Regions from separate parts of the Paenibacillus sp. FSL R10-2796 genome, predicted to be linked through region 1. Evidence: riboswitches for the same ligand, from Rfam matches in the RefSeq annotation. Region 1 holds a riboswitch; each other region holds the start of a gene.
The links. A riboswitch is a leader RNA that binds a small molecule or an ion and turns the genes downstream of it on or off. The one in region 1 is predicted to bind cyclic di-AMP.
Positions count from the first base shown of each region.

Region 2: linked by a shared signal. The riboswitch ahead of NST58_RS00190 (3D domain-containing protein) and the one ahead of NST58_RS11870 (KamA family radical SAM protein) in region 1 are both predicted to bind cyclic di-AMP.
Region 3: linked by a shared signal. The riboswitch ahead of NST58_RS00540 (C40 family peptidase) and the one ahead of NST58_RS11870 (KamA family radical SAM protein) in region 1 are both predicted to bind cyclic di-AMP.

Region 1 is NZ_CP150178.1:2,673,222-2,677,421, reverse strand. It holds gene NST58_RS11880 (ABC transporter substrate-binding protein) at 1-162, shown strand, start outside; gene NST58_RS11875 (AraC family transcriptional regulator) at 302-1,969, shown strand; cyclic di-AMP (ydaO/yuaA leader) riboswitch at 2,018-2,159, shown strand; gene NST58_RS11870 (KamA family radical SAM protein) at 2,299-3,468, shown strand; gene NST58_RS11865 (YafY family protein) at 3,611-4,200, shown strand, end outside.
Region 2 is NZ_CP150178.1:40,132-44,331, reverse strand. It holds gene rnmV (ribonuclease M5) at 1-381, opposite strand, end outside; gene NST58_RS00190 (3D domain-containing protein) at 558-1,724, opposite strand; cyclic di-AMP (ydaO/yuaA leader) riboswitch at 2,010-2,239, opposite strand; gene NST58_RS00185 (TatD family hydrolase) at 2,438-3,208, opposite strand; gene NST58_RS00180 (HD domain-containing protein) at 3,260-4,200, opposite strand, start outside.
Region 3 is NZ_CP150178.1:111,269-115,468, forward strand. It holds gene NST58_RS00520 (hypothetical protein) at 19-312, shown strand; gene NST58_RS00525 (4a-hydroxytetrahydrobiopterin dehydratase) at 541-828, shown strand; gene NST58_RS00530 (cytochrome c) at 910-1,266, opposite strand; gene NST58_RS00535 (GNAT family N-acetyltransferase) at 1,394-1,879, opposite strand; gene NST58_RS00540 (C40 family peptidase) at 2,069-2,521, opposite strand; cyclic di-AMP (ydaO/yuaA leader) riboswitch at 2,566-2,708, opposite strand; gene NST58_RS00545 (C40 family peptidase) at 3,071-3,499, opposite strand; cyclic di-AMP (ydaO/yuaA leader) riboswitch at 3,557-3,695, opposite strand; gene NST58_RS00550 (hypothetical protein) at 3,914-4,200, opposite strand, start outside.

The DNA.
Region 1 (4,200 bases):
AAACAATCCACAGAGAATCTATTAAAGAGCCCTATCTGGAAGAGCCTTCCTGCCGTCAAGAACGGATATGTCTATACACAAGACATCATGAAGACTTCAAGTGATGCGACAACAAGAGAATGGCTGCTTGGCGAAATTCCACAGCTATTGAATATGAATTAACCTTCTGTGATGAAGAGTTTAACACAAGGCTGATAAAAAACTGCAAGAAGCATGTCAACAGCTGTTGATATGCTTCTTTTTTTTATATACAATGAATTCATTGATAATCATTCTCACCAAATGAACGGAGGCTGAACCCATGCTGCATACATCATCGTCCTGCCCCCCACTCCACTCTCTGCTATTTCAGCTAAACGAGGCCGAACTGATGATTCAAGCTGCCGATTCAAGCTCTATAACGCGTACAACCCAGGACTATACCCTTCTCATATTTACTGGAGGGAACGGACAATTGAACCTCGATGATCAAAGCGTGATACTAAGTACGGATAAATGTTATCTACTATCTCCTGGAATCTCCTATAGTACGGACAACCAGGAGCTGACGTTGTATTATTACCTCATCACCTTTACAGCAATTTATACAACCGAGGATCCTAAACGATATTCTGGAGAGCTGCTTTCCGGCAGACGGGAGTTAATTGTGCACCCGTTCACCAAGGTAATCCGACTAGTCGAAGACCTGCTCATGAACAGGAATAACACCGATGATGTACAACAATTCAAGCGACAATTAAAATTCCAAGAATTGCTGCTGCTACTTTTTGAGCATAATTACCCTTCCAAACACCTGCCAAGTCCTACGGAATCCGTAGAAAAGACCATAACATTCATTCAGGAGCATTATACAGAGAGTATCACCGTGAAGCAGTTAGCTGAACTGGCGGGAATATCAATCTGGCAATATACACCGATCTTTCAGCAGCTTACGGGTAAAAAGCCGCTTGAATACCTGACGGATCTGCGCATTAATCATTCCAAACGATTCCTGCAGGAATCGACTGAACCACTGCGGGAAATCGCCAGACTGGTCGGCTTCTCGGACGAATACTATTTTAGCCGCCGCTTTCGGCAAAAAACCGGAGTTACACCCGGACAATATGCACATCAGAAAGGTCGTAAGCTTACCGTCAAGGATTGGACGGGTCATGAGGTGGAGATTCCAGAGCGAGCGAAACGTATTGTCTATCATGGCGAAACACTTGGCGACCTTCTCGCGTTAGGCGTAAAGCCTATCGGTGGAGATGAAGCGTTCGCCCGGAACAGCGTCTATAAACATCGGCTTAAGAAGCTCGCCAACGTCGGGTTTCCACTGGACCCGCAGTTGACCGCTTCCCTAAACCCAGATTTGATCATTTTGGCAAATAGTGATGAAAGAGCCTACAGAGCAGTTTCTGGTATCGCTCCGACACTCACCTTTGATTCATTTGCATCTCTCGACAAACGAATGCGGACACTAGGCAGTTGGCTAGGTAAACAGCGCGAAGCCGAAGCATGGCTGGAGTCATTCACAATCAAAAACGCTGCCATGTGGCAGCAGCTTTACACGACAACCCTCCAAGTTGGAGAAACCGCCTCTGCTTTGGTCTATGATCATGGAGATCATCTGTATGCTATGGGAATGTCCGGATTCTCCACTGCGCTTTATGCCCCATGTGGTTTACAACCGACCGAAGAGATCCAGGCCATATTGGACGAAGAGTTAGGGTTCGCCGAAGTTGATCCAACACGACTGCCTGCCTACGCCGGAGATCATATCTTCATGCTCATTCCGGAACGCAAAGACTCGCGAGCTGCGATGGAACGATTACTAGACAGTTCACTTTGGAACAATCTCCCGGCAGTACGTCAGGGACATGTTTATCTGCTCGACGGAAGCAAATGGAACTCTAGTGATGCGTTAACCCGGGAGAAGCTGCTAACGCTGTTGCCTAAACTACTCGGCGGAAGTAGCGCTAACAATTGAAAGTGAATCTAGGATTCTCTTTTGACTTATCAAAACTTGATAGGGTATACTTTATCTACGCTTAATTTCCAACTTTTACAGTTGAAAAGCGGGGGAACCAGTTAATTGGGGCGAATCATTGAGCATTAGAATGTAGGGTACCATCTTACCCGAGTCCGTCAGCTAACCTCGTCAGCAGTGGATGGGTCTGCTTTCCATGTTATTTACATAACCAGAGACCCTTGCTAAGGGTCTCTTTTCGTGCTTTTTTGGACCCTGCTGGCAGTAGATTGGCCTTTGACACTAAGGCTCCCTCATTTCTCACACTACGAGACAAAGGAGAGATGTACGTGCAAAAGGTAAAGTACTTCACGGATATTAACAAAATAGCTATGTTGTCTGAGCTGGAAAAAGAGAATCTGAAAGAAATTACGGACAAATTTGTTTTTCGTGTAAATGACTACTATCTGTCTTTAATTAACTGGGATGATCCAAATGATCCCATCCGTAAGCTGGTTATTCCTAACGAAGGTGAACTGCTGGAGTATGGGCGCTGGGACGCCTCCGATGAGGACACGAATTATGTGGTACCTGGTTGTCAGCACAAGTATAGAACCACTGCACTACTGATTGTATCCGAGGTCTGCGGGGCTTATTGCCGCTACTGTTTCCGTAAGCGTCTTTTCCGAAATGACGTGAAAGAGGCGATGGCTGATGTCTCTCCGGGCTTGGAGTATATCGCAAATAATCCGGAGATTAACAACGTACTTCTTACGGGCGGGGACAGTTTAATTCTCTCCACACCGAAGCTAAGATCCATTATTGAAAATCTAAGAAGCATTGAGCATGTTAAGATCATTAGACTGGGTTCCAAAATTCCCGTATTTAATCCGATGCGGATCTCTGAAGACGAAGAACTGCTGGAGCTGATTCGTACTTACTCTACCGAAGACAAACGAATCTATGTTATGGCGCACATCAATCATCCTCGTGAAATCACACCTGAAGCCAAAAAAGCATTTAAAGCTCTCCACAACGCAGGGGCAATTGTCGTAAATCAGACCCCCATCCTCAAAGGCATCAACGATGATCCCGTTATTTTAGGGGAACTACTGGACCGGCTTTCATGGGCTGGCGTTACACCCTACTACTTCTTTGTGAACCGGCCCGTAGCCGGAAACCGGGATTTCGTATTACCGCTCGAGCAAGTCTATCAAATTGTAGAAGAAGCCAAAGCCAGAACCTCAGGACTTGGCAAAAGAGTACGCTTATCCATGAGCCACACCTCAGGAAAAATAGAAATTCTCGCCATTGATAACGGAAAAGCCTATCTCAAATACCATCAATCCAGAGATCAGGAATACGGAAAGTTTATGATTCTAGATTGTCCAAAGGACGCCGAATGGTTCGATGACCTGCCTGGGAATGAGCAATATTGGACCCCACCTGTGAAAAAAAACGATGCTATTATTTCTGTTAATGATTTATCAGGCGAGCCTGCGGATTTAATCTGTAAATAGATTAATCAACTCTGTCAGACTCTGTCATAGGATATTTCTTCATCACCAACAACAAAACTCCTCCCGCCCAAAATTAGCCCGAAAAAATCTATGATATAATCACGCTGTAACACGAAATGGACTAATGGGTGGGAATGCACACATGAAATTGGAACGATTGATTTCTATGATCTATAAACTATTGAACCACGAAGTTTTATCTGCCTCCAAGCTGGCTGAAGAGTTTCAGGTTTCCCAGCGAACAATCTATAGGGATATCGATGTGATTTGTGCCGCTGGCATCCCGGTCGTATCGTATCAGGGTACTAAAGGTGGATATGGCATCATGGACGGATATAAAATGGATAAAAGCCTGCTCCGTTCGTATGATGTCACTTCTCTGATTACTGTACTTAACAGTCTTTCTTCCGTGTTTGAAGATGAGCATACGCAAGGAACCATTGAACGGCTGCAAACGATTGGAACGGAGCCACAGACCTCTAGTCTCGCGGTGGATCTTGAAACCCGGCGTACGGATCCTGACGCACTTCCTCTTTTACGTGCGGCTATTGCGGAACGAAATGTTGTCCGTTTTGATTACATCAGTGTAAAAAATGAACGTACAACCCGTGAAATGGAACCAGTAAAGCTTCATTTTAAATATAGCAACTGGTACATCTATGGTTATTGCCGGGCTCGGCAGGACTATCGGGAGTTCCGACTTTCCCGGATGCTGAATTTGTTCCTGACGCA
Region 2 (4,200 bases), 2.6 Mb from region 1:
TCCAGCGGCCATAAGATCATCAATACCAATCAAAGCAGGTGCTCCTTCAAAAGAGGTATGTACATTACGCAGCGCATGACGAATCGCCTCTGGCGATGCATTCTCTACACCGATATCCCCTTTTCGAGTTGCGTCCTTCTCTGGAATAAAAGCATGCTTGCAGCCCGGCACCTTCGCTGAAACGATTTTACGAATTCGCTCCCCAGCATGGTCCGGGTCCGTAAGAATAATAACCCCTCTACGTTCCATAGCAAGCGCGATCTTAGCAATTACAGTCCGGTTTACAGCAGAGCCGCCTGTCTCAATGGTATCCGCTTCTACAGCACGCTTAATGGCTACGGTATCGCTTTTGCCTTCAACGACGATTAATTCCTTAATCATATTTCTTGACTCCTTCCAAAAAAAGCAAAAAGAAGAGGATTCGCTCCTCTTCTTTTGGTTAAAGAATGTATAAGTGATGAGCGGTTGCTCTGCGATCAACGAAATGATCATCCAGCGTTCCTTAACGGTTATCATCACTATAGCTTATCAAAGGATTTTTTGCAAAAGCTTCAGTTCTAGTTAAGCTCTGGTTTCACAGGTCCAATCACATAAACGGTACGTGATTTACGGCCGAAATTACGAGCATGGCTCAGGGAATCATAATAGACATCCACTTTATTGCCTTTAATGGCACCGCCAGTATCCTCTGCACGGCGGAATCCAAGCCCATCGATATAAACCCACCAGCCAATAGGAATTACATTCGGATCTACTGCAATTGTACGACCTTCCGTTACGCGTGTTCCGGAGGCAGTTTTAGTACCTATCCCTGGCTCTTCTGACGAATAAGCTGTCATGGAGACGTTCTTAATCATCTTCTTGTACTCAAAGTCTACGCCAGCCTTGCTTGTGACGTTCTTAGTCTTAGCGCTAACTTTAGTCGTTTTGGAGGTAGTGCTTGATTTGGAAGTTGTTGTAGCTTTAGCAACTACAGTAGGCTTAGGAAGTGCTTTAGTACCAACGGCAATGATCTTATCTTTTGTTACCGTTTGTACTTCCTTGCCGATCATGCGCATAGAGGCCAGTTCTCCGTCTTGATAGATCTTTTCAATATGCTGAACCATGACGCCTGGTTTGCCTGCCTGTGCCACTCTAACTGTTCCCACAGTAAGGGAGGGATCTGCTGTCTTAATAACACGGAAAGGTAAGTTAGTTGTTCGCTGTACCGTTTGCTTGTTGATACGAACGATCTTAATCTCCATGTCAGCAGAGATGGTGGTGTCTAACGAAGGAAAAATCTTATCATAGCCTTCTAGGTTGATACCCAGTTTGTCAATCGCTTGACCGATAGTGTCTTCGGTCGTATATAACGTTTTTGTTGCTCCGTCCGCAGTAAGGCTAAATTTCTGCGCACGATTGATAACGACACGGTCACCGTCTTTTATTTCATCACTCAGACCTAAAGATAATTCATCATGCGGCTGCAGCGAAATTTGCTCTTTCTCCAACACATCACCAAGAAGTGCTTCTCGCGTTTCAAGTGTCTGTGTTTGCCCGTCTATTACTAAAACTAATTGTTTATTACTTTGACCGTGTACGTACAGCAGAATTAACAGCGCGATTGCGATTGAAATCACACCTGCAAGTAAAAGTACGCGAGTATTTACTTGCTCCCACCGTAATGCGAAAGACCTGCTGGATGACTGCGAATCATGGGATACCTCTGGTTGGAATAAGCCCATTCTCTCCATCCTCCTTACATAGCCTCGTCGTCAATTTGTATATCATGAGGACTGAATTTCTTTGACGAAACTATTTGAGATTGTCACAGGATACGCACGTATTAACTTAGCGTCTCCTGCTCATGGATCGCCTGCTCGGCACAGCTACTCCCACACCTGTTATATAACAGTATGCGGGCAACATTCAGTTTATTCAAAAATAAAGAAGCCTAAAAAGAGTTCTCTTGAGGACTCTTTCGTGGCTTCTCCGATGTCAGAATACGCGGGAATGTTTGTGCACGAGGTTGCCTCTCTTACTTGCGCTTACGGGGTTAGCTGTCGGGTTCGGACGAAAGAGAGACGCCCTATTTCAGGTCACCCGCTCACGGCGGTTGCCCTTAAATTCACCCCAAAGACCACGTGAAGAAATCAAATATTGTTCTGCGGCAATTCCTAGTCGTATTCAAGATACAGGCATGCGGCAGTTCAATATTGGTTCCCCCGTTCTCCATACGGAGACTCAGCGAGACGATCCATGAATCAATGGCTGTCACAATAACAACAGCTCACATCACTGAAAAGATGATATCCTGTTTTGATGCATGTTGTAAAGGACGATTCAACCACGTTTACGCAAATATATGGTTAAAATATTGTAATAATCAGCCGTTTTTATATTAAAAAAGTTTAATATATCGGCCATTCTCTATTTTTCACCCGTTTTACTCCTGTTTTCAGACAATCCCAAATCGTTCCAGTGCGTTCGTATACGTAATTTTAGCCAATTCTTCCCATGTTAACCCTTTAATTTCAGCCGCAGCCTCTGCTACTAACTTCACATGAGCACTCTCATTTCGCTTGCCTCGGAAGGGGTGTGGAGTCAAATATGGAGCGTCTGTTTCGATCAATAATCGGTCCAATGGCGTCTGTGCAAGCACCTCTTTAGGCACTCTGGCATTTTTGAACGTGATCGGTCCTCCAAATGACAAATGAAATCCTAGATCTAGACACATTTTTGCGGTTTCCCAGCTGCCTGAGAAAGAATGCATTACGCCACCAATTTCATTTGCTTTTTCCTCCCGTAAAATCCGTACGACATCTTCATGGGCATCACGGTCATGTATGCAGATTGGCATTTTTAGTTCACGGGCTAGTCCAATTTGTTTGCGGAAGACCTCCTGCTGCACATCCTTGGGAGAGGTATCCCAATAATAATCCAACCCAATCTCTCCGATGGCCACCACTTTCTCATGGCTGCAAAGAGAGGCGATCCAATCGAGGTCCCCCTCTTTCATATCAATCGCATCCTGTGGATGCCAGCCCACCGCTGCATAAATATAATCATAAGATTCAGCCAGCTTCATCGTTGAAGGGATCGTTTCCCGATTAAATCCAATATTGATCATCTTGCTAACTCCGGCCTCTACTGCACGAGCTATAACTTCCTCGCGATCCTCGTCGAATTGAGGCGCATCTAAATGTGTATGAGTGTCGAACAGATACATTTTAAAGCTCACTCCTTGTTGTTTTTATCAATAGTTCCATAAATATTTGTATTATTTTGCAAAAATCTCTGCTACAGAAGAGGGCAACCGTGTAAGGGCTTTTTTCAGCTTATCCTGTGGGAAATATAGGTGATATCTGCCACGATGAATCCCGCTTATTGAGCGCACAATATCCGATACCTCTGAAATTTCCCGCAATTGCTCATTCCGATCAAGCAGTAAAATTTGATTATTGTCGAAGGCTGCTCCTGGACGGAACACATCATAAGGCAAATCTGTCGGATAATCAATCTCTAAGTCATATTCTGGGTTAAGTCCCGCTCCCGCAAAACTGCTGCGGATTTCCGTAATCATATCTGTATCCAAATTCTCGATCTCTACATATTTATACAGTTTACGATGAATAAAACGGGTACACAAGTCGCTTAATAACTCATCTTCTTCAAGGGTCCATTGCATAAAAGCAGTCTGTACCAGTGCCTCATCAAGCATTAAATATTGCTTCACTGTTACTTCTCCTCGAAAGAGATCTTCCAGCGGAGCGATCATAAAGCGAAATTTGTACCCCTCTTGGAACAACTCTTTAGCTCTACGGAAGATTTGACGCAAAATAATTTCAGAGCTGCGCGTCACCGGATGAAAATATACCTGCCAGTACATTTGATAACGCGACATTAAATAATCTTCAATGGCATGCATACCTGATTCTTTTACTACAATCCGCCCATTATAAGGACGAAGCATTCTCAAAATCCGATCAATATCGATGGTTCCATAGTTTACACCTGTATAGTACGCATCACGCAGCAAATAATCCATACGATCAGCATCCAGCGGACTAGAAACCAAATTGACAACAATTTCATGCTCATATGTCTTAGAGATAACTGAGGCTACTTTACGAGGAAAATCTTCCTCCACATCACGCAATATTTCGGTGATCTCCGTGTCCTCCAAAATAATTCGGCAGGTCCAATCCTCATGGTTCATTT
Region 3 (4,200 bases), 2.6 Mb from region 1:
GAAAACGGAGTGATATACGTGGGTGTAAAGCATGGTAGAGATTACGGTGAAATTCTAACAGATTTGACCGAAGCCGTCGGACGAATTTCCGATGGATATTTATTTTTTGAGATGGATCCGGACGAGTGGCAGGAACTACCCCAAGAATCAAAGCTGGAGGTATGGGAAGCATTGGCTGAGGATCTTTTCTTCGCGCTGGGTAATGAACCTATGATTGAAGTGGGGAGCGGCGTAATTATTTACGATAAGGACACGCATCGCATTAATATTTTAGTTGGCGAAGAGGATTTGGCTTCAGTGGTTTTGATTTAGGCAGAGGAGACGTCTGGACGTAATTTGCCCGTAGTTAGTAGCCCGTGTTAAAATTGATAAAGCCGAGTTATAATCGCTGGGATTTGTGAATACATTAAATCGAAAATATCGCCTTTATCCTGGCACATCCCTTGGACCTCAGAAGCTAAGGGATGTTTTGTTTAACGCCTAAGTCATGTAAAGGGAACTGCGCACTTTACTGCAATTTTTTGTAAGGGAGGAAACGAATTGTTATTTACGGAAGAGGAACTGCGTGAGGAGATCACCAAGCTGGAGGGATGGAAGCTGGATAATAATGTTATGGTGCGAAAATATATGTTCAGCCAATATATGAAGGGCATTGCGTTCGTTGATGAAGTAGCCACGATTTCAGAAGCCTTCGATCATCATCCACATATTACGATTGATTATAAAACAGTTACCCTGCGACTTGAATCTAATGAAGAAGATGGGATTACGGCTCTAGATCTTCGAGCGGCGCATGAATTTAATGAAGCCTTTGAAAAAAATCATTAGTTTAGCCAAAATCATAAAATAAACGCCCGTGCATAGATAGTCACCTATCTCATACACGGGCGTTTTTAGTTGCTTGATGGGTTACTTTTTCTCTGAGAGCCAGAGTGCGACGTTGGCGATCTCTTCAGGGGCTAGCTTCTCTTTAAAGGAAGGCATTTGACCACGTCCTTTGGTGACGATGCTGTAGATTTCCTCAGCGTCATGCTGGCCGCCTTCATTCTGAAGACTTGGTCCAACTCCACCTTGAAGCTGATCGCCGTGACAGGTGATACAGCTGGCTTTCACGGTTGCTTCTGCCTTTGCTGCGTCCAGTTGAACTACCGGCATCGTGGGCTTATTTTCTTCCGCTACCTCTTCTTTACCCGGAAGTGTAAACATGAGTACTACCGCAAAGGCACAGGCGGCAAAAAACAAACCGCTCATGATCCATTTCTGCATCCCAATTCGTCCCTTCTATGTAAGCTGCTCCCTACATTATAGCTTATGGTGAAGCGTTATCATAGGGTTTGTGACAAAAAAATGAACGAGAATACAATCATTCTTATGAAATATCTGGTATTTAATATCATTTGTCATAGACCATGCAATAAAAAGGTTTGTCTCCTGTAGGTGTGCGGCGTTCATACGTATCTGTAATCGTAAATCCACATTTTTGATAAGTTCGAATGGCGCGTTGGTTCCAGGTCAGGACTTCTAGATCTATCTCTCGATCAGGATAACGACTCAAGGCTGTCTGGACGATGGCATCTACGAATAGTTTGCCTAAACCATGGCCGCATAGATCGGGGCGCATCCCAACTCCTAAACGGACGACTCCTTCCATCGGGAACAACTGTGCGAATCCGCACAAAACCTCTTGTTCATTTAATATGGAGATATATTGTTCCTCCCGGAGCTGCGGATCACCAAACTCGATGCCAAGAGCCTGCATCTGCTCCCACGGCATCCAGCCATAAATATTATATGGGGGCGTATAGCTCCACTTACAAATAGCTTCTCCGTGAATTGCCTCCATAGGAACAACATGAAAAGTTACCGAGGGATTTATCATAAAGTCAACGATCTCCTTTCACGAGGACATTGCTATATTACTAATTATATACAAAATGGGGGAGGTTCGACTCAGAAACTTTATATGAGAGGAATGTTTTACAAATTATGAGAGGGGTAAATAAGTAATAAGACAAAAAAACAAGCTCTCCTCCAAGAGTTACCTTGGAAAAGAGCCTATGTACGTTACTTATTGCACATCATCATTGTCTTCCGATTCAGCAGCAACCGATTGATAAGCGTCTGTGCTCATAATGCGCTTGGCACCAACGTAGCGTTTCACGTAGTAGCTATCACTCAGAGAGCTAATCGTAACACCGCGTGAGGTAGAAGCGTGTGCGAACTTACCTTCACCGACATAAATGCCGACATGTGAGACACCTTTGCCACTTGTATTGAAGAATACAAGATCTCCGGCTCTTATATCATCACGGGAGATTGCTGTGCCCATTTGATATTGGGAACCTGATTGGTGTGGAAGGTTAATGCCAATCTTATCAAACACATACATTGTAAATCCGGAGCAATCAAATCCGTTAGTGGATATACCGCCGGATACGTATTTAGTACCGATGGCCTTGTCAATCACTTTATCCATTTTGGAATCTGCGAAAGCGCTTCCTGCTCCGATGGTGAGGATGATGGAAAAGCTTAGTACTGCTGCTGCTAACTTCTTCTTCAAAAGTGTATACCCCTTCCAAATGCCTACGAGGTTAGCTTAAGGGTTCGGTTGAAGGTCCCCTATGACCCCTCTATATAATGGAGGTCAATTCACCCAAAGTTGGTTCCCCCGTTTTCCTAATAGTTAGGAAACTCGGCTCATACTGTTGATTAGGATTAGCTTGTAATCAATACATGACAAAACCTTTGTAAATAACAACTTAATGATTACAAAAATGTTACTAAAATCTCACTGCGCTAATTGTAACAAACAGAAAGCCGCTTGGCAATCGTTTTTAACATATTAATGCAGAAAAATTGGCATTTTTACGGTAGAAAGGCATATGTAAGCGTTAATAATGACCTAATTTTTAATATAATTGCAATTTTTATCAAATAAACGTGTTTCAATTGGGCTCTATTAGTGTAAAAATATATTATGGAAAAAAGAAAAACCCGAATTTGATTACGGGAATAATCAGATTCAGGTTCATATAGTTGTAATTATGAGGTTATAGTTGTGAGGAAGGTTTCAATCGAAGGCTACAGCTTGATAAGCTGAAGTACTCATTACTCTTTTAGCGCCAACATAACGATTGGCCCAGTAGGTCTGACTGAGTGAAGTGATGGTCACTCCACGCGAAGAGGACGATTGTGCGAATTTTCCGTTTCCAACATAAATGCCGACATGGGATACTCCATTGCCAAGTGTGTTAAAGAACACTAGATCACCAGAACGCAGATTGCTTTTGGATACAGCAGTTCCAACGCTATATTGAGCTTTTGATGTACGAGGTAAAGTAAGACCCACATTCTTGAATACATATTTTGTAAATCCAGAGCAATCAAATCCGGCAGTGCTTGTACCTCCGGTTTTATAGGCAACTCCAATAGTCTTTGAGATTACAGTGTCCATCTTAGAGTCGGCAAAGGCGCTTCCTCCACCAATAGATAATGCCATTACAAGTCCTAGCGCCGCAGCGACGCATTTTTTTCTTAAATTATGTCTTTTCAAAAGATGTACTCCTTCCAAGGCCTGCGAGGTTAGCTTAAGGGTTCGGTAGAAGATTCCCTATGATCCCTGTAAAGCGAGATCAATTCACCCAAAATATGGTTCCCCCACTTCCCGGTGCAAAGGAATTAGGCGTGTTAAGCACCAAGAGAATGACGTTTCGACAGTTACACTTACGATAAATACATTTAGTTATGTAGGAATCGTTTCAATTGATTACAAAATTGTTACTAATAGCACAGGACTTATTGTAACAGAGCTTTTATGATTTTGCAAATACTCTTAAGTTATCCGTAATGAGAAAAAGTCCCAGCTCCTGAATACAGGAATTGGGACCTTTTTATTATGTCAAATAAGGTTAATTTATTGTGGAAATGCTTTGCTACGCCATAGATGATATTGTGCAGAGATTCCCCACATTTTTAAGAGCGTAGAAGGTAGTGGTGAGATTTGCCGTATTATAAGTGCCGGCAGGCCGGGACAGAACAGACCCGTCAGTCCGCACACTAGCAGTAAGAGCAAGCCTCCCGCACCAAGTACAATGGAAACACCTATAGCAGGAATCAGTGACCGCAAGCAGATGAACAGTGAGGAGAACATTCCTGTACCGCCGGTGTAACCAAACTGCATATATAGAAGAAACAGGCGCA